2 regions of the Streptomyces agglomeratus genome follow, and region 2 is predicted to be linked to the other one. Evidence: predicted binding sites of a transcription regulator. Region 2 holds the regulator's gene; the other holds the start of a gene.
What was found. The regulator HspR, encoded in region 2, represses chaperone genes until heat shock. The targets are predictions, from matches to a motif close to TTGAGNNNNNNNNNCTCAA.
Positions count from the first base shown of each region.

Region 1: the regulator HspR is predicted to act here: its motif matches at 6,490-6,508, upstream of lon (endopeptidase La).

Region 1 covers NZ_MEHJ01000001.1:2,784,094-2,798,762, forward strand. Annotated here, with positions in the region: gene AS594_RS11655 (sensor histidine kinase) at 1-342, opposite strand, end outside; gene AS594_RS11660 (protein phosphatase 2C domain-containing protein) at 729-1,511, shown strand; gene AS594_RS11665 (MarR family winged helix-turn-helix transcriptional regulator) at 1,666-2,160, opposite strand; gene AS594_RS11670 (lysozyme) at 2,383-3,267, shown strand; gene AS594_RS11675 (SAM-dependent methyltransferase) at 3,346-3,888, opposite strand; gene lon (endopeptidase La) at 4,065-6,467, opposite strand; gene AS594_RS11685 (GNAT family N-acetyltransferase) at 6,658-7,320, shown strand; gene AS594_RS11690 (spermidine synthase family protein) at 7,653-8,390, shown strand; gene AS594_RS11695 (response regulator transcription factor) at 8,465-9,202, shown strand; gene AS594_RS11700 (HAMP domain-containing sensor histidine kinase) at 9,271-10,389, shown strand; gene AS594_RS11705 (multifunctional oxoglutarate decarboxylase/oxoglutarate dehydrogenase thiamine pyrophosphate-binding subunit/dihydrolipoyllysine-residue succinyltransferase subunit) at 10,654-14,505, shown strand; gene fxsT (FxSxx-COOH system tetratricopeptide repeat protein) at 14,585-14,669, opposite strand, start outside.
Region 2 covers NZ_MEHJ01000001.1:3,840,547-3,855,215, forward strand. Annotated here, with positions in the region: gene AS594_RS16590 (hypothetical protein) at 1-1,312, shown strand, start outside; gene AS594_RS44680 (fibronectin type III domain-containing protein) at 1,517-3,481, shown strand; gene AS594_RS16600 (heat shock protein transcriptional repressor HspR) at 3,548-4,003, opposite strand; gene dnaJ (molecular chaperone DnaJ) at 4,005-5,210, opposite strand; gene grpE (nucleotide exchange factor GrpE) at 5,259-5,936, opposite strand; gene dnaK (molecular chaperone DnaK) at 5,933-7,789, opposite strand; gene AS594_RS16620 (sugar transferase) at 7,970-8,470, shown strand; gene AS594_RS16625 ((Fe-S)-binding protein) at 8,638-10,905, shown strand; gene AS594_RS16630 (FG-GAP repeat domain-containing protein) at 11,035-12,183, shown strand; gene AS594_RS16635 (FG-GAP and VCBS repeat-containing protein) at 12,328-13,779, shown strand; gene AS594_RS16640 (Yip1 family protein) at 13,898-14,669, shown strand, end outside.

The sequences.
Region 1 (14,669 bases), 1.1 Mb from region 2:
GCTCGCCGAGAGCCCGGTGTCTTTGCCGCTGTCCCCGTCGTCCGCCCCGGCGCCGGCCTCTTCGCCGCCGCCGCGTCCGGCGGCGATGAACGCGGTGACGTCGTCGCGTTCGTCGGCGAGGGAGTGGGCGAGGGTGACTGCCTGCCGGTTCAGTTCGGCGAGGGTGACCAGGCGCTGGGACTCGGAGAGTTCGGAGGAGGCGCTGAGGATGGCGGGGGTACCGGCCGCGAGGACGGTGACGCCGACGACGGCCACGCCGGCGACCAGCCGGCTGCGTACCCGTACGGTGCGTTCGGTCCGCTCGCCAATACCGCTATCGCCCCGAGGCCGCTTTTTCTGCACCGGTGCTCGCATTCTTGCTTGACTCGTCTGCTCACGTGGCCGAGGTGACGACCGGTCACACGAGAACGCCCCACCCCGGTAGTGACTCGAATGGCTTCAGACCATTCCAGCGCTTATGGGAAGAAGGCGCGCATCACCCGCTCCGCCACCTGAACGAGTGAACATCAATCGGGAGTTGGCGAACAACTCCCCATGCGATTCGTCTCACGCGCGCGCGGAGCGCCGGTTGGAAGTTCGGCCCGGCCTTTGGCAGGATGCGCCCCCGCAGCTTCACGGAGTAACCCATTCCGCCCATAAACCCGTGCTTCACCTGCTGGTACGGGCCAATTGAGCGCCGCCGGAAAGCCGTCGGGCCACACGTCGGCGGCTCGTGCAGACTGGGTCGCATGCGCTTCGAACTGGCCACGGCCCCCGGTGACCCCGAACGCCCCAATGAGGACTGGGCGTCTGTCGCCCTGCCTGCCGCCGGCCAGGGTGGGGCGCTCGTCCTGCTGGACGGGGTGACGCCCCCGGCGGGCGACTACGCGTGCGTTCATTCCGTCCCCTGGTTCACTGCCCGGCTCGGCGGCGCACTGCTCGAATTGTCCGCTTCGCGGCGTGATTTGACCCTTGCCGAGGTCCTGGCGGAGGCGATTCGCCGTACCGCCGACGCCCACCGCGACACCTGTGACCTTTCTCACGTACGGACGCCCCAGGCGACGGTGGTCCTGGCACGCTGGGGCACGGACGAGATCGAGCACTTGGTGCTGTCGGACTCGGCACTGCTGCTGGAGTCCCCCGACGGCACCGTGCGCGCGGTACTCGACGACCGCCTCGACCGCGTCCCGCCGGAGGTGCTCGCCTCACTCGTGGCCACGGACGCCCTGCGCAACGCGGAGGGCGGCTTCTTCACGGCGGCGGCGGACCCGGCGGTGGCCGGGCTGGCGGTGACGGGCGTGACCGCGCGGGCGCAGGTGCGGTCCATGGCGGCGCTCAGTGACGGGGCGTCGCGCTGGGTGGACATGTTCGGCGAGGGGGACTGGGCCGAGTGCGTGGGTGTACTGCGCAAGGAGGGCGCGCAGGGCCTGATCGACCGCGTACGGACGCGGGAACGCGGCGAGACCGCGTCGCCGCTGATGCGGCGGTGGAAGCGGCACGACGACGCGGCGGTTGTCTTCGTGGAGCTGTGAGGTCTACGTGAAGCCGTGAGGAGCCACGTGGAGCTGTGGAAGGGGCCACGTTGGAGCTGTGAGGTCTACGTGGAGCTGAGGACTACGGCCCCCTGCCTTGCGTTCGAGGACACCCCGCACGGCGCCCGGTGGTCCGGGGGGCCGGCCGCCGGCCTCACCCCTCGGCCCGCGCGTTCAACTGATGCAGCAGCCGCGCCAGTTCCGCGACCTCAGCCCGGTCCCAGTCCGCCAGCTTGCGTACGTACCGGGCGCGCCGCGCGTCCCGCACCCGGCGGAAACGGGCCCGTCCCTCGTCCGTGAGCGCGACCAGCGAGGCCCGTCCGTCCGCCGGATCGGGCTCGCGCGTGACCAGGCCGAGGTCCTCCAGGGCCCGCAGCTGCCGGCTCATCGTCGCCTTGCCGACGCCGAACCACGCGGCCAGTTCCGTGGCCCGCTGCCGGTCCGCCTCGTCGAGACGTACGAGCAGCCCGTACGCCGCCGGCTCCAGCTCCGGGTGGACTTCGCGGGCCATGTCGCCGGAGGACGCGCGAGCCCGGCGCAGAAAGACCGCCAATTCCCGCTCCAGGGCGAGGAATACGTGGTCCACACCACTCGCCTCCGGTGTGCGCCCGTCATCCGCTCTTCCGCTTCCGTGCACGTCAGAACTCATTGCGCGCTTTCCTCACCCTGAAGTTTTCTTTCACCAGCGGCCATTGCCGCAGCTCGGCCAGTATTTCGCAGGAGTAGACCAACGGCGGAACCCGGACCCCCTTCCGCGCCCCCGGTCTACGTGCGTAGCTTCATGGATGACATGTCCACACCAGGGACTTTGTCGACAGGTCACCCCACGGCCTGTTTCTGCTTCCCCCACCGAGCCTTTCGGAGGCACGCAATGCCCGTGCACAGATCCGGAACGGCCCGCCGCCCGCGCACCGCGGCGGCCGGGATTCTCCTCGCCCTCCTCTCCGCTCTCGCGCTCGTCCTCACCCTCCCCGGCGCGGCCACCGCCACCGTCGCCGCCACCAACGCCGATGCCGACGCCGACGCAGGCGCAGGCGCAGGCGGAAAGCCCGAACGCGGATCGGCCCACATGGGCATGGGAGTCGTCGAGCACGACGGCCAGGGTGACCTGCCGCGCGACACCCGTGTCACGCAGACCGAAGGCGTGGACGTCAGCAGCCACCAAGGCAACGTCAACTGGTCCACCCTGTGGAGCAGCGGTGTGAAGTGGGCCTATGTGAAGGCCACCGAGGGGAACTACTACAAAAACCCCTACTTCGGGCAGCAGTACACCGGCTCGTACAACGTGGGCATGATCCGCGGCGCGTACCACTTCGCCACACCGAACGACTCCAGCGGTGCCAACCAGGCCAACTACTTCGTCGACAACGGCGGCGGCTGGTCGCGCGACGGCAGGACGCTGCCCGGGGCGCTGGACATCGAGTGGAACCCGTACGGCGCGCAGTGCTACGGCAAGACGCAGAGCGCGATGGTCGCCTGGATCCGCGACTTCCTCACCACCTACAGGGCCCGCACCGGCCGCGACGCCGTCATCTACACGGCGACCAGCTGGTGGAAGACCTGCACCGGCAATTACGGCGGCTTCGGCTCCGTCAACCCGCTATGGATCGCCCGGTACGACACGACGGTGGGTGAACTGCCGGCCGGCTGGGGCGTACAGACCATGTGGCAGTACACCTCCACCGGTCCCACCGTCGGCGACCACAACAAGTTCAACGGCGCCCTCGACCGTGTCCAGGCTCTCGCTTACGGCTGACCGGTCCTGGTCCCGCATCCGGTGCCGGGAGCGTCGCGGTCCGGGTGCGGAGCCGGTGCGTATGTCCCGGCCAGTGCCTCAGGCGCCGTCGACCGGCAGCTGGGCGACCGCTCCGACCACCGCCAGCAGGGACGATCCGTCCGCGAGTTGATGCGTCGTCGCGGTGGCGATGAAACCGGCGTCGCTCAGGTGCGTCAGCAGCAGGCCCTTGACCTTGGCGACCTGCGCCGCGTCCGGGGGGTCGTAACAGAGCACCAGGCTGCCCGTCGGCCGGAGCAGCCGGGTGACGGCCTCCAGCTCGCGGGTGGCCGGTCCGGTCCAGAAGACGTTGACGTCGATGGCGAGGATCTTGTCGTAGCGTCCGAGCGCGTCGGGATCGGCGTCGGCGAGGGCGGTACGGACGAACCTGACCCGGCCCGCCGACACGGCCTCGGCGTTGCGCTCGCTCGCCGCCGCGACAGCCACGTCGGAGCGGTCCAGCCCCACCAGCTCACCGCGCGGCAGGCGCTCCAGGATCAGGCCGGCCGCCACACCGCGCCCGCAGCCGATCTCCAGTACGCGGTCGTCGGGGCGTACGTCGAGAAGCCCGACGGCCACCGTGAGCCGCTCCGGAACGCCCATGCCGCCACCTCGCCCTCGCCTGTCGCCTTTCCCGCCGTTCGCGCTCTACCTCCGTTGTATCCGATTACCTGCCCTTTCGCGCGGAAGCCCGCTGTCGTCCGGCGCAAGCGGAGGCCCCCGCTCCCTCGGGCGAGGGGTCGGGGGGCCTGCCACAGCCGGGCCACCGGCGGCGTCCGTCACGCCGCCGCCGGCACCCGTACCTCTGCCGGAGCCAGCGCGATCTCCAGTACCTGGCGCACGTCCGTCACCGGGTGGATCTCCAGCTTGTCGAGGATCTCGGCCGGCACGTCGTCCAGGTCGGCCTCGTTCCGCTTGGGGATCACGACCGTCGTCGTGCCCGCCCGGTGCGCCGCCAGCAGCTTCTGCTTCAGACCGCCGATCGGCAGGACGCGCCCGGTCAGGGACACCTCACCGGTCATGGCCACGTCCGTACGGACCAGCCGCCCGGACAGCAGCGACGCGAGCGCCGTCGTCATGGTGATGCCGGCGCTCGGGCCGTCCTTCGGGACCGCGCCCGCCGGGAAGTGGATGTGGACGCCCCGGTCCTTCAGGTCGCCGACCGGAAGCTCCAGCTCAGCGCCGTGCGAGCGGAGGAAGGAGAGCGCGATCTGGGCGGACTCCTTCATGACGTCGCCGAGCTGGCCCGTGAGGGTCAGCCCCGCGCCGCCCGTCTCCTCGTCGGCCAGTGACGCCTCGACGAAGAGCACGTCGCCGCCCGCCCCCGTGACCGCGAGCCCGGTGGCCACGCCGGGGACCGCCGTACGGCGCTCCGACGGGTCCTGGGCCGACTCCGGTACGTGGTGGGGCCGGCCGATCAGGGCGCGCAGGTCACCGTCCGTGATCGTGAACGGCAGCTCCTGCTCGCCGAGCTCGTGCTTGGCCGCCACCTTGCGCAGGAGGCGCGAGACCGAGCGCTCCAGGTTCCGTACGCCCGCCTCACGGGTGTACTCCCCCGCGAGCTTGCGCAGCGCGGACTCGTCCAGCGTCACCTCGCCCGGCTCCAGGCCCGACCGCTCCAGCTGGCGCGGCAGCAGGTGGTCGCGGGCGATGACGACCTTCTCGTCCTCGGTGTAGCCGTCGAGCCTGACCAGCTCCATACGGTCGAGCAGCGCCTCCGGGATCGCCTCCAGGACGTTGGCGGTGGCGAGGAAGACCACGTCGGAGAGGTCCAGCTCGACCTCCAGGTAGTGGTCGCGGAAGGTGTGGTTCTGGGCGGGGTCGAGCACCTCCAGCAGCGCTGCCGCCGGGTCGCCCCGGAAGTCGGACCCCACCTTGTCGATCTCGTCGAGGAGGACGACGGGGTTCATCGACCCGGCTTCCTTGACGGCGCGCACGATCCGCCCCGGGAGAGCCCCGACGTACGTACGGCGGTGTCCGCGGATCTCCGCCTCGTCGCGTACGCCGCCGAGCGCGACCCGTACGAACTTGCGGCCCATCGCGTGCGCGACCGACTCGCCCAGCGACGTCTTGCCGACGCCGGGCGGCCCGACGAGGGCCAGCACGGCGCCGCCGCGACGGCCGCCGACGACGCCGAGGCCCCGGTCGGCCCGGCGCTTGCGCACCGCGAGATACTCGGTGATGCGCTCCTTCACGTCCTCCAGACCGGCGTGCTCGGCGTCCAGGACCGCCTTGGCGCCCCGGATGTCGTACTGGTCCTCGGTCCGCTCGGTCCAGGGCAGCTCCAGGACGGTGTCCAGCCAGGTGCGGATCCACGACCCCTCCGGCGACTGGTCGGAGGAGCGCTCCAGCTTGTCGACCTCCTTGAGGGCGGCCTCGCGGACCTTCTCGGGGAGGTCGGCGGCCTCGACCCGGGTCCGGTAGTCGTCGGACTCGTCCTCGCCGTCCTGACCGTTGATCTCGCGCAGTTCCTTGCGTACGGCGTCGAGCTGGCGGCGCAGCAGGAACTCGCGCTGCTGCTTGTCGACGCCTTCCTGCACGTCCTTGGCGATGGACTCGGCGACGTCCTGCTCGGCGAGGTGCTCGCTCAGCCACTTCACGGCGAGCCTGAGGCGGACCACCGGGTCGGCGGTCTCCAGCAGCTCGACCTTCTGGGCGGTGGTGAGGAAGGGCGAGTAGCCGGAGTTGTCGGCGAGGGCGGACACGCCGTCGATCTGCTGGACGCGGTCGACGACCTGCCAGGCGCCGCGCTTCTTCAGCCAGCTGGTGGCGAGCGCCTTGTACTCCTTCACCAGCTCGGTGACCGCTCCGGGGAGCGGGTCGGGCACCGTCTCGTCGACGCCCGTGCCCTCGACCCAGAGCGCGGCGCCGGGTCCGGTGGTCCCGGCGCCGATCTGGACGCGGCTGCGGCCGCGGATCAGGGCGCCGGGGTCGCCGTCGGAGAGCCGCCCGACCTGCTCGACGGTGCCCAGGACGCCGGTCGCGGCGTACGTGCCGTCGATGCGCGGAACGAGGAGGACCTGTGGCTTGTTGCCGCTGGAGCGGGCGGCGGCCTGCGCGGCCTCCACCGCGGCGCGTACGTCGGTGTCGGACAGGTCCAGGGGCACCACCATTCCGGGCAGCACGACCTCGTCATCGAGCGGCAGCACGGGCAGGGTGAGCGGGTTGGACGTCGATGCCATGATCTCCCCTTCGGCAGTGAACTTGCGTTATGCCGACTCAATGCTCGGCCGCGACCGAATGTTCCCGCCGTCCGGACGCGTTCGCTGTGGGCGATCAAGCCATCCCCGGAAGCCCGGACAGGGGTGACGTCAACGGCTCTGCGTAATACCCTAAGTGCACACTCATCCATTACACGAGGAGCGTGCCGCCATGCCCGTCCCAGCCTTCGACTCCCCCGCCGACGCGATCCGCGCATGGGTGGACGGATGGGTCGTGTCGCGTGGCGCGGCGGACCCCGTCCCGCAGCCGTGGGGCCTCACGGTCGACGTCGGGCTGCCCCACCACGCCACCCGGCACGTCCTGACCGACGCGGACGAGGCGACGGTCCGCAAGCTGGCCGAGGCGTACGGCGCGCCGGCCGTCGCCCTCAAGGTGTTCCTGGAGCCGGAGACCGTGGCGCCCTGGCTCGGCCCGGAATGGGTGTCCGACGGCCCGGGCTGGCTGATGACGACACCGCTGGCCGGTCGGCCGGGACGCGAAACGCCGGCCGCTCCCGACGGGTACGCGCTCAAGTCCTGGCGACGCGGAGGGGTGACGCGCGTGCTCGTCGTCGCCCCCGACGGTGGTTTCGCCGCGCGCGGACAGGTCGCCCCGACGGGCGGGACGGCCGTCGTGGACCAGGTGGAGACGGCGCCCGCGCACCGGCGCAAGGGGTTGGGCGCGCTGGTGATGAGCGTGCTCCATGAGGCGGCGTACGCACAGGGCGCCACGGTCGGGATCCTGGGCGCGACGACGGACGGGCGGGGGCTGTACGAGTCGCTGGGCTGGCAGGAGTGCGCCCCCTTGGTCGGCGTGACGTACCGGGCGGCGTGACGTACCGGCCGAGGTGACGTACCGGTCGAGGTGAGCGGCGGAATCGACGGCCGGCCCCGGCCCTCACGGGCGTTTCGGCGCCAGGGACGGCCGAGCGGGACCGCGCGGCGCCGGACTCGCGCCCGCCGTCGCGGCGCCGCCTTCGGCCGAGGGAGAGCCTGCTCGGCCGACCGGCCCGGACGCCGGGTACTGGCCGAAAATCGCCTCACTCTCCCGGTGCGGCTTCTTACCGGAAGGTTTGTTTCCCGGCCTCGCGCGACGCCAGGATGGCCTCCGGATCAGAAGGAAGCAGCAGCAGCCGCAGCACCGAACCGTCACCGGGAGGTTCCCCCATGGCCATCCAGGCTCCGTACGCCGTCACAGTCGACCGGCGCGAGGGCCCGTACGGCGAAGTCGTCCTGCGCGAGCGCGGGGCGCACTTCGAGATCATCGCCAACGGCTGCTTCCTGATGGACACCTCCGACGGCCGCTCCGAGCGCCTCCTGGTCGACGCCGCCCACGACGCCCTCTCCGCTCCCCAGCCCCCTTCCCCCTCGGACACCCCGTCCGCTCCCTACGCTCCCTCCCTCCTCATCGGCGGTCTCGGCGTCGGTTTCTCGCTCGCCCGCGCCGCCGAGCAGTCGCGCTGGGGGCGGATCGTCGTCATCGAGCGTGAGCGGGCGGTCATCGACTGGCACCGCGAGGGGCCGCTGAGCCGGATCTCCGGTGCCGCGCTCGCCGATCCACGATGCGAGATCATTCACACCGATCTCGTGGATTACGTCAGGGAAAACCGAATCGGGAGCGCTGGTACGTACCAGGACACGTACGACGCGCTCTGCCTCGACATCGACAACGGCCCCGACTGGACCGTCACCGACGACAACGCCAATCTGTACTCCCCGCAAGGGCTTGCGGGGTGCATGAGGCGGCTGAGACCAGGGGGAATCCTCGCCGTCTGGTCGGCCCAACCGTCCCCCGCCTTCGAGGACGCATTGCGGAATGCCGGATTCAACTTGGTTCGGACGGAAGAGATCCAAGTTGCCCGGGGCGTTCCTGACGTGGTCCATCTCGCGGTTCGCCCTGCGTAGCCGGGACGCTGTCAGTGCATCTACGCTGCTGCCCTACACGTGGGATCTAGCAGAGAACTCCCAGGGGCGGGGCAATGGAGCAGACACACACCAGCCACAACGGCCTCGCGGCCACTCCGGGCGCCCAGCGCCGGGTGCTGGTCGTCGAGGACGACGCGACCATCGTCGACGCCATTGCCGCGCGACTTCGCGCCGAGGGCTTTCAGGTGCAGACGGCCGTCGACGGACCGGCGGCGGTGGACGCCGCCGAGGCGTGGCAGCCGGACCTGATGGTTCTCGACATCATGCTGCCGGGCTTCGACGGCCTGGAGGTCTGCCGGCGCGTGCAGGCGCAGCGGCCGGTACCGGTCCTGATGCTGACGGCACGCGACGACGAGACCGACATGCTGGTCGGGCTCGGTGTCGGCGCCGACGACTACATGACCAAGCCGTTCTCCATGCGTGAGCTGGCCGCCCGGGTGCACGTCCTGCTGCGCCGCGTCGAGCGGGCGACCCTCGCCGCCTCGACGCCCCGCAGCGGCATCCTCCGCCTGGGCGAACTGGAGATCGACCACGCGCAGCGCCGTGTGCGGGTGCGCGGTGACGACGTACACCTGACGCCGACCGAGTTCGACCTGCTGGTCTGCCTGGCGAACACGCCGCGGGCCGTGCTCTCGCGCGAGCAGCTGCTCGCCGAGGTGTGGGACTGGGCGGACGCTTCGGGAACCAGGACCGTCGACAGCCACATCAAGGCGCTGCGCCGCAAGATCGGCGCCGAGCGGATCCGTACCGTGCACGGCGTGGGCTACGCGCTGGAGACACCACCCGCATGACCGGGCCGGCGAGCCGGTCGGGCAGCCGGCCGGGGAACAGACCAGGGAACAGGCTGTTGATCAGGCTGATGCACAAGCTGTGGAACCGGCCGAGGAGCGGACCGGAGAACCGGCCCGGCAGCAGGCTGCGGCCCTTCTCGATCAAGACCAAGCTCGGCACCCTCGTCGTCGTCTCGGTCTTCATCACCACCGGTCTGATCCTCGTCGCCCTGCGCACCAAGACCGAGCTGCGCTTCATCACGGTCTTCTCGGTCATCGCCTCGATGCTGATCACCCAGTTCGTGGCGCACAGCCTGACCTCCCCGCTGGACGAGATGACGACGGTGGCCAAGTCCATCGCGCACGGCGACTACACCCGGCGGGTGCGCGGCGCGGGCCGTCGCGACGAGCTGGGCGAGCTGGCGGCCACGATCAACCGCATGGCGGACGATCTGGAGGCCGTGGACCGCCACCGCAAGGAACTGGTCGCCAACGTCTCCCACGAGCTCAGGACCCCCATCGCGGGCCTCAGGGCGGTACTGGAGAACGTCGTGGACGGGGTCTCCGCCGCGGACCCCGAGACGATGCGCACGGCGCTCAAACAGACCGAGCGCCTCGGCCGGCTGGTCGAGACGCTGCTGGACCTCTCCCGCCTCGACAACGGCGTCGTACCGCTCAAGGCCCACCGATTCGAGGTCTGGCCGTATCTCTCGGGCGTGCTCAAGGAGGTCAACGTGATCGCCTCGCAGCGCGGTCTGGCCTCCGGCTCCGGTAGTCATACGCGTACGGACGTCCACCTGCACCTGGACGTCTCGCCGCCCGAGCTGACCGCGCACGCGGACGTCGAGCGCCTGCACCAGGTCGTCGCGAACCTCCTCGACAACGCGGTCAAGCACAGCCCGCCGCACGGGCGCGTCACCGTGCGCGCCCGGCGCGGTGCGCAGCCCGAGAGCCTGGACCTGGAGGTCCTGGACGAGGGGCCGGGCATACCGGAGTCCGAGTGGCACCGGGTCTTCGAGCGATTCAACCGGGGCAGCCTGCCCGCCCCGCACGGTCCGGGCAGCGACGGCGGTACGGGGCTCGGCCTCGCGATCGCGCGCTGGGCGGTGGATCTGCACGGCGGACGCATCGGGGTGGCCGAATCCGTGCGCGGCTGCCGGATCCAGGTCACTCTTCCGGGGAAGCCCGCTACTCGTCAGTTGACGTAGGGTCGAACCGGAAGGACACGTTCTGCGTGTCTTCTCTTGGGGGTTCGGCCCAAAGTGGGCCGTAACCACGGTCCGTCCTGTCCGGACCGCAGCGGATTACACCGGAACCACGCTTGTTTCCCGCCATTCCAGGCGCCGAAACCAGCGCTCCGATGTGACTTACGCGACGGAAGGCCCGCCCGGCCTGCACCTCTCGGCCGGGGAGGCGTAGCCTTTATTTCCGCTGTCCATCACCTTGCGAAGCGGAAGAGGGCGGTTAACGCCGTGTCGTCTCAGTCCCCCAGTAGCCCGAGCGTCTCGACCGACCAAGACGGGCAAGGGAAGAACCCTGCCGCTGCCTTCGGTCCCAATGAGTGGCTCGTCGACGAGATCTACCAGCAGTACCTCCAGGACCCGAATTCGGTCGACCGCGCCTGGTGGGACTTCTTCGCCGACTACAAGCCCGGTTCCACCCCCGCGGCGGAGAAGACCGCCACGCCCGAAGCCGATGACGTGACCGGGGCCGCCGCACAGCCGGCCCAGGCCGCTCCGGCACCCGCCGCGCCCGCCACCCCGGCGACGCCCGCGGCCACCCAGCCCGCCCCCGCCGCGGCGAAGCCCGCCGCCCAGGCCCCGGCCCCCGCCAAGGCCGCTCCGGTCACGGCTCCCGCCGCCAAGCCCGCCTCCGCCCCCGCACCGGCCGCCGCACAGCAGGCCGGCGCGAAGGCCAAGGCCGAGCCGAAGGCGGACGCCGCCAAGGAGGTCCCCGAGGGTCCCGAGTACGTGACGCTGCGCGGCCCCTCCGCCGCCGTCGCCAAGAACATGAACGCCTCGCTGGAGCTGCCCACGGCCACGTCCGTGCGCGCCGTCCCGGTGAAGCTGCTGTTCGACAACCGCATCGTCATCAACAACCACCTCAAGCGCGCCCGCGGCGGGAAGGTCTCCTTCACGCACCTCATCGGGTTCGCGATGGTGCAGGCCCTCAAGGCCATGCCGTCGATGAACTACTCCTTCGCGGAGAAGGACGGCAAGCCGACCCTGGTCAAGCCCGCGCACGTCAACCTGGGCCTGGCCATCGACCTGGTCAAGCCCAACGGCGACCGCCAGCTCGTCGTCGCGGCCATCAAGAAGGCCGAGACGCTCAACTTCTTCGAGTTCTGGCAGGCGTACGAGGACATCGTCCGCCGCGCCCGCGCGAACAAGCTGACGATGGACGACTTCACCGGCGTCACCGCGTCGCTGACGAACCCCGGCGGCATCGGCACCGTCCACTCCGTGCCCCGCCTGATGCCCGGACAGGGCCTCATCATGGGCGTCGGCGCGATGGACTACCCGGCCGAGTTCCAGGGCACCTCGCAGGACACCCTGAACAAGCTGGGCATCTCCAAGGTCATGACCCTGACGTCGACGTACGACCACCGGGTCATCCAGGGAGCCGCCTCCGGCGAGTTCCTGCGGATCCTCTCCAACCTGCTCCTGGGCGAGAACGGCTTCTACGACGACATCTTCGAGGCCCTGCGGATCCCGTACGAGCCGGTCCGCTGGCTGAGGGACATCGACGTCTCGCACGACGACGACGTCACCAAGGCCGCCCGCGTCTTCGAGCTGATCCACTCCTACCGGGTCCGCGGCCACGTCATGGCCGACACCGACCCGCTGGAGTACAAGCAGCGCAAGCACCCCGACCTGGACATCAACGAGCACGGCCTCACGCTCTGGGACCTGGAGCGCGAGTTCGCCGTCGGCGGTTTCGCCGGCAAGTCGATGATGAAGCTGCGCGACATCCTCGGTGTGCTCCGCGACTCGTACGTCCGGACCGTCGGCGTCGAGTTCATGCACATCCAGGACCCGAAGCAGCGCAAGTGGATCCAGGACCGCGTGGAGCGCCCGCACGCCAAGCCGGAGCGCGAGGAGCAGCTGCGCATCCTGCGCCGCCTGAACGCCGCCGAGGCGTTCGAGACGTTCCTCCAGACCAAGTACGTCGGCCAGAAGCGCTTCTCCCTGGAGGGCGGCGAGTCCGTCATCCCGCTGCTCGACGCGGTCATCGACTCCGCCGCCGAGTCGCGCCTGGACGAGGTCGTCATCGGCATGGCCCACCGCGGCCGCCTGAACGTCCTCGCGAACATCGTCGGCAAGTCGTACGCGCAGATCTTCCGCGAGTTCGAGGGCAACCTCGACCCGAAGTCGATGCACGGCTCCGGCGACGTGAAGTACCACCTGGGCGCCGAGGGCACCTTCACCGGCCTGGACGGCGAGCAGATCAAGGTCTCGCTCGTCGCGAACCCCTCGCACCTGGAGGCGGTCGACCCGGTCCTGGAGGGTGTCGCCCGCGCCAAGCAGGACGTCATCAACAAGGGCGGTACGGACTTCACCGTCCTGCCCGTCGCGCTCCACGGCGACGCGGCCTTCGCCGGCCAGGGCGTCGTCGCCGAGACGCTGAACATGTCGCAGCTGCGGGGCTACCGCACCGGCGGCACGGTCCACATCGTCATCAACAACCAGGTCGGCTTCACCGCCGCCCCGGAGTCGTCGCGTTCCTCCATGTACGCGACCGACGTGGCCCGCATGATCGAGGCGCCGATCTTCCACGTCAACGGCGACGACCCGGAGGCCGTGGTCCGCGTCGCGCGGCTCGCCTTCGAGTTCCGCCAGGCGTTCAACAAGGACGTCGTGATCGACCTCATCTGCTACCGCCGCCGCGGTCACAACGAGGGCGACAACCCGCAGTTCACCAACCCGCAGATGTACACGCTGATCGACGTGAAGCGCTCGGTGCGCAAGCTCTACACCGAGTCCCTCATCGGTCGCGGCGACATCACGCTGGAAGAGGCGGAGCAGGCGCTCCAGGACTTCCAGGGCCAGCTGGAGAAGGTCTTCGCGGAGGTCCGCGAGGCCACCTCGAACCCGGCTCCCGCCCACACCCCGGAGGTCCAGGCCGAGTTCCCGGTGGCCATCGCCACGGCGGTCTCCCAGGAGGTCGTCAAGCGGATCGCCGAGTCCCAGGTCAACATCCCCGACCGGATCACCGTCCACCCGCGCCTGATGCCGCAGATGCAGCGCCGCGCGGCCTCGGTGGAGGACGGCACGATCGACTGGGGCATGGGCGAGACCCTCGCCATCGGCTCGCTGCTGATGGAGGGCGTCCCGGTCCGGCTGTCCGGCCAGGACACCCGCCGCGGTACGTTCGGCCAGCGCCACGCGGTGCTCGTCGACCAGAACACCGGCGAGGACTACACCCCGCTCCAGTACCTCTCCGACGACCAGGCCCGCTACAACGTCTACGACTCGCTGCTCTCCGAGTACGCGTGCATGGGCTTCGAGTACGGCTACTCGCTCGCCCGGCCCGAGTCGCTGGTCATGTGGGAGGCCCAGTTCGGTGACTTCGTCAACGGCGCGCAGACCGTCGTCGACGAGTTCATCTCCTCGGCCGAACAGAAGTGGGGCCAGACGTCCGGCGTCACGCTCCTGCTTCCGCACGGTTACGAGGGACAGGGCCCGGACCACTCGTCGGCCCGTCCCGAGCGCTTCCTCCAGATGTGCGCCCAGGACAACATGACGGTCGCGATGCCGACCCTGCCGTCGAACTACTTCCACCTGCTGCGCTGGCAGGTCCACAACCCGCACCACAAGCCGCTCATCGTCTTCACCCCGAAGTCGATGCTGCGTCTGAAGGCGGCGTCGTCCAAGGCCGAGGAGTTCACCACCGGCGGCTTCCGCCCGGTGATCGGTGACTCGACCGTGGACCCGGCCGCCGTCCGCAAGGTCGTCTTCTGCGCCGGCAAGGTCTACTACGACCTGGAGGCCGAGCGTCAGAAGCGCGGCACGACGGACACCGCCATCATCCGCCTCGAGCGCCTGTACCCGCTGCCGGGCAAGGAGCTCCAGGAGGAGATCGCGAAGTACCCGAATGCCGAGAAGTACCTGTGGACGCAGGAGGAGCCGGCGAACCAGGGGGCGTGGCCGTTCATCGCGCTCAACCTGATCGACCACCTCGACCTGGCGGTCGGCGCCGACATCCCGCACGGCGAGCGGCTGCGGCGCATCTCGCGTCCGCACGGCTCGTCCCCGGCCGTCGGCTCGGCCAAGCGCCACCAGGCGGAGCAGCAGCAGCTGCTCAACGAGGTCTTCGACGCCTGATCAGAGCCCGTACGCCCGGAGGGCCCGGTACCGCGTCGCCGCGGTACCGGGCCCTCCGGCGTGCGGCCGGGGAAACCCGTCAGCCGAGGTACGCCTCGAAGTCCCAGTACGGGCGGGTCCGCTGACGCGCGGACAGTGTGTGCGGGTGCTGGGCGCCGAGGGTC
Region 2 (14,669 bases):
CACGACGTACACCGGCGTCCCGCCCGCGACCGGCGAGGTCTGGTACTACGAGGTCCGCGCGGTCGACAAGGCGGGCCGCGAGGGCCCCGGCAGCGTCGACATGCCCGTGACCACCGTCGACGCGACACCGCCGGCCGCCCCCACCGGCCTGGCGGGGAAGCCCGAGGGCCCCGCCAACTCCCTGACCTGGCAGCCGGTCACGGACGCGGTGAAGTACGACGTGTACCGCGCGGCCGGCGACTCCCGCGACTACACGCGGATCGCCACGGTGGAGACTCCGGCGTACGCCGACACGGCCCTCGACCCGGCGGTGACCTCGTACAAGTACACGGTGAAGGCACTCGACGCGGCCGCCAACGCCTCTCCGTACGCCGCCCACGTCGCCGTCGCCCGTCCGGACACGACCCCGCCCCCGCCGCCCACCGCGCCCGCCGTCACCGCCGAGGACGACAAGGGCGTCACGCTGACCTGGCAGAGCGGCGCGGCCGCGGACACCACGGCGTACCACGTCTACCGCGCCCCCGAGGACCTCGACGTGGAGACGAGGGTCGGCACCACCGAGGCCCTCACCCTCCAGGACACCACCGGCCAGGCGGGGCAGCGCTTCCGCTACCGCGTCGCCGCCGTCGACGCGGCGGGCAACGAATCGGCGAAGACCCAGTGGGTGTACGGCACCCGCGCGGTCGGCCCCGACGCCGTGCCCACGGCGCCCCGGGAACTGACCGGCACGCTCACCGGCGCCCGCCTGGAGCTGACGTGGGCCGCCGGTCCGTACGTCCCGGTCACCGAGTACCGCGTCTACCGGAGCGCGACGAGCCCCGTCCCCACCGGCCCCGACGCGCAGCCCTACCGCGTCACCCAGACGCCCGCCCTCACGGCCGACGACATCCCGGCCGGCGAACGCGACCACTTCTACGCGGTCGTGGCCGTCACGCGGTACGGCGTGGCCTCCCCCGCCTCCGGCTCCTTCAAGCCCGTCTACCAGGCCCACCAGCCGCCCGCCGCGACCCGGATCTACGACGTGTCGGGCCACGACGGGATGGTGTGGTTCGTCTGGGACCACGTGGACGCCGACGAGGGCGCCCCCGCGATCACCGGCTACCGCGTCTACCGCGCGACCCGGCCGGGCGTCACGAAGGAGAACGCGACCGCCCTGCCCCTGACCACCGACAACGAGTTCAGGGACACGGACGTGACCAACGGGACGACGTACTACTACGCGGTCGCCGCCGTCGACGCGACGGGCGGCGAAGCCCCCCTGTCGGCGGAAGTCTCGGCCACTCCGACGCCCGACGCACCCCCGCTCCCGTAGGCGCAGTGGCGTCGCCCGGACTCCCGCACCCGTGACGCGGGTGCGGGAGTCCGGGCGCGGGTGCCGTTGACGGGGCGCCGGGAGTGCGCTGCCGGGCGCCGGAGTGCGTTGCCGGGGCGCCGGGGCCGTGACATGATCACGCCCGGAGCTCCCCCCACACTCCTGGTGCCCCCTCAGACCGGACCGAGAGCGACCCCGACTTCCATGAACCAGCGCCTGCGCGCTGCCTGCGCGACCGCCGCCGCCTTCGGCGCGGCCGTTGCCGGCCTCAGCCTGCCCGCCACCGCCCATGCCGCGGTCACGTGCGCCCCGCCGGTGTGGAAGGCGCAGTTCTACGCGAACACGTCTTTCTCCGGTACGCCCAAGCACACCGCCTGCGACACCGCGATCAACGAGAATTACGGCACCGGCGACCCGGCCGGCGTCACTCTCCCCAGGGACAACTTCGGCGTCCGCTGGACCGTGACCCGCGACTTCGGTTCCGGCGGTCCGTTCGCCTTCAGTGCCGAGGTGCGCGACGGCATCCGCGTCTACCTCGACGGAGTGCGCAAGGTCGACGTCTGGAAGAACGTCTCCACGACGCAGAAGAAGACCGTCAACCTCACCGTTCCCCGGGGGAAGCACACCCTGCGCGTCGACTTCGCCGCCTGGACCGGTGAGGCGAACGTCAAGTTCGCGTACACGCCCCGTACTTCGGCCGACGTCGACAAGGTCGCGCCTCTCGCCCCGCTCGGCGCGACGGCGGCGTACAGCGCCTCCACCCTCAGGGCGACCGTCACCTGGTCCAGGAGCCCGGAGATGGACCTCGCCGGGTACCGGGTCTACCGCCGCGCGAAGGGCAGCAGCACCTACACGCGGCTGAACAGCACGCCGGTCACCACCACGTCGTACACCAACACCCCGGCCGCCACCGGAGCCGTGTACTTCTACGAGGTGCGCGCGGTCGACAAGGCCGGCCGGGAGTCGGTGGGCACCACCGACATGCCCGTCACCACCGCCGACAGGACCGCGACCGCGGCACCCACCGGACTGACCGCGAAGGTCGGCCCCGGCAGCGTGACGCTCGGCTGGTCGCCCGTCGGCGGAGCCACCACGTACCGCGTGTTCCGGTCGCAGAGCGCGGCCGGTCCGTTCACCCGCGTCGGCGGGGACCTGACCGACGCCGCGTACCGCGACACCACCGCCGACATCCACCGGCGCTGGTACTACCGCGTGAGCGCACTCGACGCCGCAGGCAACGAGTCCGCGCAGTCCGCGGCGGCGGACACGGGCGAGCCCGACACCACCCCGCCCGCACAGGTGACGGGCCTGACGGCCGACGGCACCACCGCCGGCAATGTCCTGCGCTGGACGGCCAACGCGGACGACACCCACCAGTACGAGGTCTGGGCGGCTCCGGCCGGCCAGAGCGACCCGGACGGCCCGGAGACCGTGCTGGGCGACTCCTACACCGATGCCCGGGCGGAAGCAGGCGTCGCCTTCCAGTACGAGGTGCGCGCGGTCGACGTGTACGGGAACGTCGCGCCCGCAGCCACCGCCGGACCGGTCACCAGGCCGGCCCCGGCGCAGTTCGCCCCGCCGACCGCCCTGACGGCGACCCCGAGCGACTTCTCGACCCGGCTCGGATGGACCCGTGCGGACTTCGCCCTCGGGCATCACGTCTACCGCCGGAGCACTCCCACCGGGGCCTGGACCAGGCTCACCACGTCGGTGACCAAGTCGGCGGAATTCCGTGACGAGACGGCACCCACCGGTGTGTCGTACTACTACGTCACTCACGTGAACGACGAAGGGCAGGAGTCGGCACCTTCCGCCGAGGTCACCGTGGACCGCATCGCGCCGGCCTGGCACCTGGCGACCCTCGCCCCACAGGTGAAGCTCTCCGCTCCGTACACCGAGTGCACCGCCAACGACTGCGGTCCGCACGGCGGCCGCGACATCCCGCTGACCGTCACGATGCGCCCCAACGCCTCGGAGGAGGGCACGGTCGGCGGGTACACGTGGCACATCCGCGGCCCCGAGGAGACCGGTTACCAGAACGTCACGGGGGCGGACTCCGCGGTCACCTGGACGCCGCCCTTGAACGGCTACTACACCCTGGAGGTGTGGTCGCGGGGCGCGTACGGCAGCCGGGGCCTGTCCACCACACTCACGTTCAAGGTCGGCTGAACCCGCCCACGGCGAAGGCCCGGCACCCCACTCACGGGATGCCGGGCCTTCGCGTGCTGAACGGAGCTACTCCGCCGTCCTCTTGGGCTTGGGCCGCCAGACCACCAGTGCGCTGGCCTGCTGCACGTCCTCGTAGCGGACGAGGTCGCGCCGGTACGACGCGTGCACCTGGGCCTCGCGCTGCTGCAACGCCGCCGCCGCGCCCTCCACCGCCGTCGAGAGTTCGGCCACGCGCTGCTGGAGCGCGGTCACCTGGTTCTCCAGCTCGATGATGCGCTTGATGCCGGCCAGGTTGATGCCCTCGTCCTGCGACAACTGCTGCACTTGGCGCAGCAGTTGGATGTCGCGGGCCGAGTAGCGCCGGCCGCGCCCGGCCGTGCGGTCCGGGGAGACCAGGCCGAGGCGGTCGTACTGCCGCAGGGTCTGCGGGTGCAGGCCGGAGAGCTGGGCCGCGACCGAGATGACGTACACAGGCGTCTCGTCGGTCAGCTGGTACGGGTTACGACGCATGCGTGGGTCCATCTCATGCTCCCTTCGCGGCCTGGAACAGCTCCGCCCGCGGGTCCTCCCCGGCGGTCGCCTCACGGTAGGACTCCAGCGCCTCCCGGGCCTTGTCGTCAAGGTCCTTGGGCACCTCGACCTCCACGGTGACCAACAGGTCGCCGCGGGTGCCGTCCTTGCGGACCGCGCCCTTGCCGCGGGCGCGCATGGTGCGGCCGTTGGGTGTGCCGGCCGGCAGCTTGAGGGTGACCGGCGGGCCGCCCAGTGTCGGGACCTTCACCTCGCCGCCGAGCGCCGCCTCCACGAAGGTGACGGGCACGGTGACGGTGAGGTTGTCGCCCTTGCGGCCGAAGACCGGGTGGGCGTCCACGTGGACCACGACGTACAGGTCACCGGCCGGACCGCCCCGTTCACCGGGACTGCCCTTGCCGCGCAGCCGGATCCGCTGGCCGTCGGAGACGCCCGCCGGGATCCGGACCTGCATGGTGCGCGACGACTTGGCGCGGCCGCTGCCCTTGCACACCTCGCAGGGGTCCTGGGCGATGAGCCCGCGGCCCCGGCAGTCGACGCACGGGTCGGTGAGCGAGAAGCCGCCACCGCCGCCGCGCGAGACCTGTCCCGTACCGACGCAGGTCGGGCACACCCGCGGTGTGCCGTTCTTGTCGCCGGTGCCGGAGCACGCCTTGCAGGGGGCCTGGCTGGACATCCGCAACGGGACCGTGGCCCCGTCGACCGCCTCGGTGAAGCTGAGCGTCACCTCGGACTCGATGTCCTGACCGCGGCGCGGCTGCGTACCCGTACGCGCACCCGGGCCGGCGCCCCGGTTGAACAGGCCCCCGAACACGTCCCCGAGGCCGCCGCCGAACCCGCCGGCACCGCCGGTCTGGGCCCCGCCCTGGGCGCCTCCGAAGAGGTCGCCCAGGTCGAAGTTGAAGGTGCCGCCACCGGCGCCCGGGCCCGGACGACCCTGCCTGTTGTACAGGGCGCCGTTCCCGAACAGAGCACGCGCTTCGTCGTACTCCTTGCGCCGCTTGGGGTCGCCGAGGACGTCGTTCGCCTCGGAGATCTCCTTGAAGCGGTCCTCCGCCTTGCCGTCGCCCTTGTTGGCGTCCGGGTGGAACTCGCGGGCGAGCTTCCGGTACGCCTTCTTGATCTCGGCCTCGGTGGCGTCCTTCGGGACGCCGAGAACCTTGTAGTAGTCCTTCTCGACGAAGTCCTTCGTGCTCATCCCCGACGTCCCTCCTTCCTGCCGCTACGTGTACTGCTCCTGGTCACGTCAGCCCTCGTCCGGGCCACCGCTCTCCTCGTCCGGAGCCTTGGCCTCGGGCTCGTCCGCCTTGGCGGACGTGGCACCGGGCTGGGGCTCGGCCACCGCGACCCGCGCGGGACGGATGGTCCGCTCGCCGATCCGGTATCCGGGCTGGAGGATCGCGACGCACGTGGTCTCGTCGACATCCGGCGCGTACGAGTGCATCAGCGCCTCGTGGATCGTCGGGTCGAAGGGCTCGCCCTCCTTGCCGAACTGCTGCAAGCCCATCTTGGCGGCGACCGTCTCCAGCGATTCGGCCACCGACTTGAACCCGCCCACCAGCTCGCCGTGCTCACGCGCGCGACCGATGTCGTCGAGGGTCGGGAGGAGTTCGGTCAGCAGGTTCGCGACGGCGATCTCCTTGACCGTGACCCGGTCCCGCTCCACGCGGCGACGGTAGTTCTGGTACTCAGCCTGCAACCGCTGGAGGTCCGCGGTGCGCTCGTTGAGCGCCATGCGTACCTGGTCCAGCTGCGCGGTCAGAGCTACGTCCTGTACGTCCCCGGCCGGGGCCGCCGGGCCCGACTCCTCGACGGAGTCGGTCCCTGCCTTTTCGGGCGCGGCGGCCTGCGGTTCGGCGTCTTCGGGAGTGGCGCCGGAAGGGACGTCGGGCTTCTCCTCGAAGCCCGGAGTCTCCTCCGTCATGCGGCGCCTCCCTGCCGGCCGGCGTCCTTCTCGTCGTCGACGATCTCGGCGTCGACGACGTCGTCGTCCGCCTTGGCCTGCTCGGCGCCGGGAGCGTCGCCGCCCGCGGCCTGGGCGCCCTCGGCGTTGGCGTACATGGCCTGGCCGAGCTTCTGGGAGACGGCCGCGACCTTCTCCGTCGCCGTGCGGATCTCGGCCGTGTCCTCACCCGCGAGCTTTTCCTTCAGCTCGGTGATGGCGGTCTCGACCTCGGTCTTCACGTCACCCGGGACCTTGTCCTCGTTGTCCTTGAGGAACTTCTCCGTCTGGTAGACGAGCTGCTCGGCCTGGTTGCGGGTCTCGGCGGCCTCGCGGCGCTTGTGGTCCTCGTCCGCGTACTTCTCGGCCTCTTCGCGCATCCGGTTGACCTCGTCCTTCGGCAGCGAGGAGCCACCGGTGACGGTCATCTTCTGCTCCTTGCCCGTGCCGAGGTCCTTCGCGGCGACGTGCATGATGCCGTTGGCGTCGATGTCGAAGGCGACCTCGATCTGCGGGACACCGCGCGGGGCCGGCGGCAGACCGGTCAGCTCGAACATGCCGAGCTTCTTGTTGTACGCCGCGATCTCGCGCTCGCCCTGGTAGACCTGGATCTGCACGGACGGCTGGTTGTCCTCAGCCGTCGTGAAGATCTCGGAGCGCTTGGTCGGGATCGTGGTGTTGCGCTCGATGAGCTTCGTCATGATGCCGCCCTTGGTCTCGATACCGAGAGACAGGGGCGTGACGTCGAGGAGCAGGACGTCCTTGACCTCACCCTTGAGGACACCGGCCTGGAGCGAGGCGCCGATGGCGACGACCTCGTCCGGGTTCACACCCTTGTTGGCGTCCTGGCCGCCCGTGAGCTCCTTGACGAGCTCGGCGACGGCCGGCATACGGGTCGAGCCACCGACGAGAACGACGTGGTCGATCTCGGAGAGCTGGATGCCCGCGTCCTTGATGACGTTGTGGAACGGCGTCTTGCAGCGGTCCAGGAGGTCGGCGGTCAGCTGCTGGAACTGCGAGCGCGTGAGCTTCTCGTCCAGGTGCAGCGGGCCCTCGGCCGACGCCGTGATGTACGGCAGGTTGATCGAGGTCTCGGTGGAGGAGGACAGCTCGATCTTGGCCTTCTCGGCCGCCTCGCGCAGACGCTGGAGCGCCATCTTGTCCTTGGAGAGGTCCACACCGTGGCCGGAGTGGAACTGCTTCACCAGGTAGTCGACGACGCGCTGGTCCCAGTCGTCACCACCGAGGTGGTTGTCACCGTTGGTGGCCTTCACCTCGACGACGCCGTCACCGATCTCCAGCAGCGACACGTCGAAGGTGCCGCCGCCGAGGTCGAAGACGAGGATGGTCTGGTCGTCCTTGTCGAGGCCGTACGCCAGGGCGGCGGCGGTCGGCTCGTTGACGATGCGCAGGACGTTGAGGCCCGCGATCTCGCCGGCCTCCTTCGTCGCCTGACGCTCGGAGTCGTTGAAGTACGCGGGGACGGTGATGACCGCGTCGGCCACCTTCTCACCCAGGTACGCCTCGGCGTCGCGCTTCAGCTTCTGCAGGATGAAGGCGCTCATCTGCTGCGGGTTGAACTTCTTGCCGTCGAGCTCGATGTTCCAGTCGGTGCCCATGTGGCGCTTGACCGACCGGATCGTCCTGTCGACGTTGGTGACTGCCTGGCGCTTGGCAACCTCGCCTACCAGCACTTCACCGTTCTTCGCGAAAGCGACGACGGACGGCGTGGTCCTGGCGCCTTCGGCGTTGGTGATGACGGTGGGCTCGCCGCCCTCCAGAACGCTGACGACGGAGTTAGTGGTGCCCAGGTCGATGCCGACCGCACGTGCCATTTCGATTCCTCCAGCTGACTTGAGTGGAACAGACTCAAGGATGCATGACGGATCCACCCGCGTCAACAGACCTGAGTCGAGGGGACGCAACTCTTATGCGGCCCTTTTGGGCATGGGCACGGCACGCCAGCGTCCAGCGGACCACCGTATACGGACTAAAGGCATGAAAAGGTACGCTCCATGCTCGCGAAGCGCATCTTCGACCTGGCGGTCACGTCCGCCCTGCTGCCGCTCACCGCCCCGCTCCTGCTCCTCACCGCCCTGGCCGCGGCCGTAACGTCGCCGGGCCCGGTATTCACGGGGACGACCCGGGCCGGGCTGCACGGCCGCCCCTTCCGCATGGTGACGGTCCGCACCGACCCCCGCACCCCCGTCGGCCGGCTGCTGCGCCGGACGCGTCTGGACGTACTGCCGCGGCTGATCCACGTCCTGCGCGGCGAGATGTCCCTGGTCGGGCCGTGCCCGCTGCCTCCGGGCCATCCGTCGGCGACTCGGGCGAGACTGGTGGTGCGGCCGGGCATCACCGGGCTGTGGCAGGTCGGCGGGCGCTCGGAGCTGCCGTGGGAGGAGATGGACGTACTGGATACGCACTACATCGAGCAGCACTGGCTGGGGCTCGACCTGGCCATCCTGGCCCGCACCGTGCCCGCGGCCCTCGCCGCCGGGGGACCGCGGGGCTGAGGGAAGCCTTACGCGACACAGATCACCGCCGACGCAACTACAGTGCGGCGGCATAAATGGGTACGCTCAGCACGGACTGAATAAGTTACCGCTTAGTAATCCCGTCCCACCGCTGCTCAGCCGTCCCCCAGAATTTCTCACCCTCGCAGGCCCGAGGAGCCCCCAAAATGCAACTCGCCGCGATCATCGTGTCGCTGGTCCTGACCGTGGTCGGCGTTGCGCTCATCGCCCGAGCCGTCGCGCAGATCTACCGGTTCGTCAAGCTGGGCCAGCCCGTCCCCGCGGGCAGCCGCACAGGCAACCCGAAACAGCGCACGATCACCCTGGCCAAGGAATTCCTCGGCCACAGCCGGATGAACCGGTGGGGCATCGTCGGCGTCGCGCACTGGTTCGTCGCGATCGGCTTCCTGACGCTGCCGCCGACCCTCGCCCAGGCGTACGGCCAGCTCTTCCAGGCCGACTGGGTGCTGCCCGTCATCGGCGGCTTCCTGCCGTTCGAGATGTACATCGAGTTCATCGGTCTGATGACGGTGGTGGGCATCGTCGTCCTGATGGCGATCCGCCTGCTCAACCTGCCCTCGCGGGCCGGGCGCAAGTCGCGGTTCGCCGGCTCGAAGGCATGGCAGGCGTACTTCGTCGAGTACATCATCCTGACGATCGGCCTCGCGATCCTGGTGCTGCGCGGCCTCGAAGGCGCGATCCACCACGTGGACGGCTACGACGCCGCGTACTTCGTGTCGTACCCGCTCGTCCTCGCCTTCGACGGGCTGAGCGTCTCCACGCTCCAGACGCTGATCTACTTCACCGCGATGATCAAGATCGGCACCTCGCTGATCTGGATGATCACCGTCTCGCTGAACACCAACATGGGTGTCGCGTGGCACCGCTTCCTCGGCTTCCCGAACATCTGGTTCAAGCGCGAGGACGACGGCTCCACCGCCCTGGGCGCGCTCCAGCCGATGACGTCCGGCGGCAAGGAGATCGACTGGGAGGACCCGGCCGAGGACGCGGTGTTCGGCGTCAGCCAGGTCGAGCAGTTCAGCTGGAAGGGCATCCTCGACTTCTCCACGTGCACCGAGTGCGGTCGCTGCCAGTCGCAGTGCCCCGCCTGGAACACGGGCAAGCCGCTGTCCCCGAAGCTGCTGATCATGTCGCTGCGCGACCACGCCCACGCCAAGGCGCCGTACCTGCTCGCGGGCGGCGGCAAGACCATGGAGGGCGACGAGAAGGCCACCGAGGAGCAGCTGAAGGACGTTCCCGCGTCGGCTCTCGCGGAGGCCGAGCGTCCGCTGATCGGGACGCTGGAGGAGAACGGCGTCATCGACCCGGACGTCCTGTGGTCCTGCACCACGTGCGGCGCCTGCGTCGAGCAGTGCCCGGTCGACATCGAGCACATCGACCACATCGTCGACATGCGCCGCTACCAGGTGATGATCGAGTCCGCCTTCCCGTCGGAGGCCGGCACGATGCTCAAGAACCTGGAGAAGAAGGGCAACCCCTGGGGTCTCGCCAAGAAGCAGCGCGTCGAGTGGACGAAGGAAGTCGACTTCGAGGTCCCGATCGTCGGCAAGGACATCGAGGACCTGTCCGAGGTCGAGTACCTCTACTGGGTCGGCTGCGCCGGCGCCCTGGAGGACCGGGCGAAGAAGACCACGAGGGCCTTCGCGGAGCTGCTGCACATCGCGGGCGTCAAGTTCGCGATCATGGGCGGCGACGAGAAGTGCACCGGTGACTCCGCCCGCCGTCTGGGCAATGAGCCGCTGTTCCAGCAGCTCGGCCAGGAGAACGTCGCGATGCTGAACATGGCGTACGGCGAGGACGACGAGGACGAGTCGACGAAGAAGCCCAAGTCGGCCAAGAAGATCGTCGCCACCTGCCCGCACTGCTTCAACACCATCGCCAACGAGTACCCGCAGCTCGGCGGCGAGTTCGAGGTCATCCACCACACGCAGCTGCTCCAGCACCTCATCGACGAGGGCAAGCTGATCCCGGTGACCCCGGTCGAGGGCCTCATCACGTACCACGACCCGTGCTACCTGGGCCGCCACAACAAGGTCTACACGCCGCCGCGCGAGATCATGTCGGCCGTCCCGGGCCTGCGCCAGCAGGAGATGCACCGTCACAAGGAGCGCGGTTTCTGCTGCGGCGCCGGCGGCGCGCGCATGTGGATGGAGGAGCGCATCGGCAAGCGCATCAACACCGAGCGCGTCGACGAGGCCCTGTCCCTCAACCCGGACATCGTCTCCACCGCCTGCCCCTTCTGCCTCGTCATGCTCACCGACTCGGTGAACGGCAAGAAGAACGACGGCAAGGCGAAGGAATCGCTCCAGGTCGTGGACGTGGCCCAGTTGCTGCTGGACTCGGTGAAGACGCCGGCCGAGCCCGCGGGCGAGGCCGAGACCGAGGACGCTCCGGAACCGGAGCCGGTGAAGTAGCGCGTACGCGGTACCAGGAAGCGGCCGGATCTGCCTCGGGGGCAGGTCCGGCCGCTTTGTTGCGCACGGCTTGCAGTTCCGGGCGCATTTCGTACGCACGGCTTACCGCAGTGGTCAAAAACGAGCATCATGTGCCATCTGGAACCGGTGATACGGGTGGGGTGGGTCGTGCGAAGAAGGCTGGCCGGGGCAGCAGTGGGCTGCGCCGTATTACTGACGGGCTGCGGCGCCTCCGCCGACGGGGGCTCCCCGACACCGGGCGCCAAGGCGGACTCCTCGCCCACCGCGACGGTGAAGAAGGCCGCCGCGCCCGTACGCCCCGTACCGCACGGCAGGGGCAGCCGCGTCGCCGAGGACTTCAACGGCGACGGCCACCGCGACCTCGTGCTCAACGACCTGGTCAAGGGCCCCGAGGACCGCCTGGGCGACGACGCCGGCATCGGCATCGTGTACGGCTCCGAGCCCCCGCGGTCCCTCGACCCCTCCGTACGCCAGCTCCTCACGCCCGCCCGCAACGCGGCCCGCACCGAGGGCGTCCTCCCCGCGGCCTTCGACGCCGAGGCGGCCTGCGACCTCGACAAGGACGGTTTCGCCGACCTGGTGGTCACCACGGACCCGCCGTACAACGGCACCGGGGCACCGCCCGTACCGCTCCAGATCCTCTTCGGCTCCGCGAACGGCCTCACCGGCAAGGCGGTCAAGCTCCGCATCCCCGACGGCGCCCGGTTCGGCAGGGAATGGCCCGGCCACCCCGTCTGCGGCGACTTCGACGGCGACGGCAGCAACGACCTGGCGGTGACGGCGAGCGGCGGCCGCCTCAGCCACCTGCGCGGCCCCTTCACGCGCGCCGGAGCCCCGCGCGCCGCCGGGAGCGCCATCCCGAGCGCCGGACCCGTGCTCGCCTCCCCCGACCTCGCGCCCGACGTCAACGGCGACGGTTACGACGACCTGGTCTCCGCCACCCGCCCGCACGAGCCGGGGACGGCCGCACGGGCGACGCTGCTGCTCGGCGGTCCGGCGGGCCCCGGGCGGCCGGGCGGTGCGTACACCTTCAAGGCGGTGACGGCGCGGCCGGCCGCCCTCGCGGCCGGTGAGGAGACGTCCACGACGGCCGTCCTGCGGCACGCCGACTTCGACGGTGACAAGAAGCCGGACACGGTGGTGCGTACGCACCGGGGCGAGACGATGGACGCGATCACGCTGCATTCGTCCGATTCCGCCGCCGGTGGGAGAGCGCTCACCTTCTCCACCGAGGTTTTCTCCGCCCAGCAGCCCTGATCCGTACAACCCTTCGGGCCCACCGGCGGTCTCCTGTGCGCCGACCACCCGTGCCCCGGAGGACACCTCCCGGCACACGGGGTGATCGCACCCCACTGACCCGGACGCGCCCCCGCGTCCCGGCATGCCGCAGGAGAGCTCCGCATGCACAGAAGCCTTCGCACCACGCTCGCCACCGCCACCGCTGCCGCCCTCACCGGCGGCCTGCTCGTCGCCGGAGCCGGCGCGGCCGCCGCCGCGCCCACCGCCGGCCTCCAGGGCGACTTCAACCGCGACGGCTACCGCGACCTGGCGGTCTCCGCGGCCGGCGCCACCGTCAAGGGCCACAGCGGCGCGGGCGCCCTGACCGTCCTGTACGGCTCCCCGGCCGGCGCCGGCGCCCAGAAGACCCAGACGATCACCCAGGAGACCCCGGGCGTCCCGGGCACCGCCGAGAAGGGGGACGCCTTCGGCGGCCACACCGCCACCGCCGACTTCAACGGCGACGGCTACGCGGACCTCGCCATCGGCGCGCGCTTCGAGGACGTCGGCTCGGACGTCGACGGCGGCACGGTCACCGTCGTGTTCGGCAGCGCGACCGGCCTGACCGGTGGCGTGACCGTCGCGGACCCGACGAGCACCAAGCACGACCACTTCGGCTCGGTCATGGCCGCGGGCGACTTCAACGGGGACGGCAAGCCGGACCTGGCCGTCACCGCCGACAACAACAGGATCGACGTCTTCCGCGGCGGTATCAGCAAGTCCGGCACCACCGGCGGCCGTTACACCCTCACCACCCCGGTCCTCGCGGTCGAGGGCCACGACATCTTCAACGTCACCGCGGGCAACGTGAACAACGACGGCCGCACCGACCTGGTCGTCGACGGTTACGAGGGCGACGCCACCGGCGAGTGGTCGTACAACGCCAACTACTACCTGCCGGGCAGCTCCTCCGGCATCACCACGACCGGCGCCAGGAAGCTCCCGGCTGGCATCATCACCGACATCGGCGACACCAACGGCGACAGCTTCGGTGACATCGTCGTCGGCAACTCGTGGGACACCGACGGAGGCGTCGCGAAGGGCGGCGCGGTCCAGGTCGTCTACGGCACGGCGGGCGGCCCGACCGGGGGCAAGGACACCATCACCCAGGACAGCCCCGGCGTTCCGGGCAGCTCGGAGACCGGCGACGGGTTCGGCTGGGAGCTCTCCCTGGGCGACATCAACGGCGACGGCCTCCAGGACCTGGCCGTCGGCGCCGCCAACGAGGACATCGGCGGCGTGGCCGACACCGGCATGGTCACGGTCATGTACGGCACCCCGAGCGGCTTCTCCACCTCGGGCGCCCAGGCGATCGAGCAGGACACCCCCGGCGTCCCCGGCGCGAGCGAGAAGCTCGACGGCTTCGGCGGCGAGGTCTTCCTCTCCGACACGACCGGCGACGGCAAGGCGGACCTGACGGTCGGCGTGCCGTGGGAGAACGCGCAGGACGGTTACGTCGTGGCGTTCCGCTCCGACGGCACGAAGATCTCGACGGCGGGCAGGGGCATCGGGCTGACCGCCGCCGGCATCTCGACGGCGGGCACACCGCGGCTGGGCGCGAACATCTCCGGCTGACGAACCCGGCGACAACCCGTCAGGGACCCCCTAGGGGATGTCACAGCTCGGCCGCAAAGCCGGGCCTGTTGCGGCAGGCCCGGCATACGGCGCATCCGGACCAGGTACGTTCGATTACGTGGCTGGATTCAGGATCGGACGCGGCCGGGACAACCGCACCCCGCAACAACAACCGCAGCGGCAACAGCAGCAGCAACGGCAGCAACAGCCGTACGGGCAGCAGGCGTCATCGCCTCAGCCCCCGTACGGCCAGCAGCAGTGGCCGCAGGCACCGCAGTACGGCGGACAGCACGGCGAGCCCGAATACTTCGGCGACCCGGACCCACACGCGCACCAGGGCCAGTCCCGGGGCGGCTACGGAGGCGGGTCGGCCCCCGGGGGAGGCGGCCAGTACCCGCACGGCGACAACTCCCGCGGGAACCCCAACAACCCGGGTCACACCACGGCCTTCAGCATCGGCGAGGACCCGTACGGCGACGGCAGCACCTACCACGCCGGCAACACCGCCGCCCCGCCCGCGGGCCCGCGCCTGCACTGGAAGCAGCTGCTGAGCGGCATCGTGCTGCGCCCCGGCCCGACGTTCTGGCAGATGCGCGACTACCCGGTGTGGGGACCCGCCCTGGTCGTCACGTTCCTCTACGGGCTGCTCGCGATCTTCGGCTTCGACAAGGCGCGCGAAGAGGCCATCAACGCGACCCTGACGAGCGCCATCCCGTACGTCCTGACCACCGGCATCGCGGTGATCATCTGCGGCCTGATCCTGGGCGCGGTGACGCACACCCTGGCCCGCCAGCTCGGCGGTGACGGCTCCTGGCAGCCGACCGTCGGCCTCTCGATGCTGATCATGTCGATGACGGACGCCCCGCGCCTGGTCTTCGCGATGTTCCTGG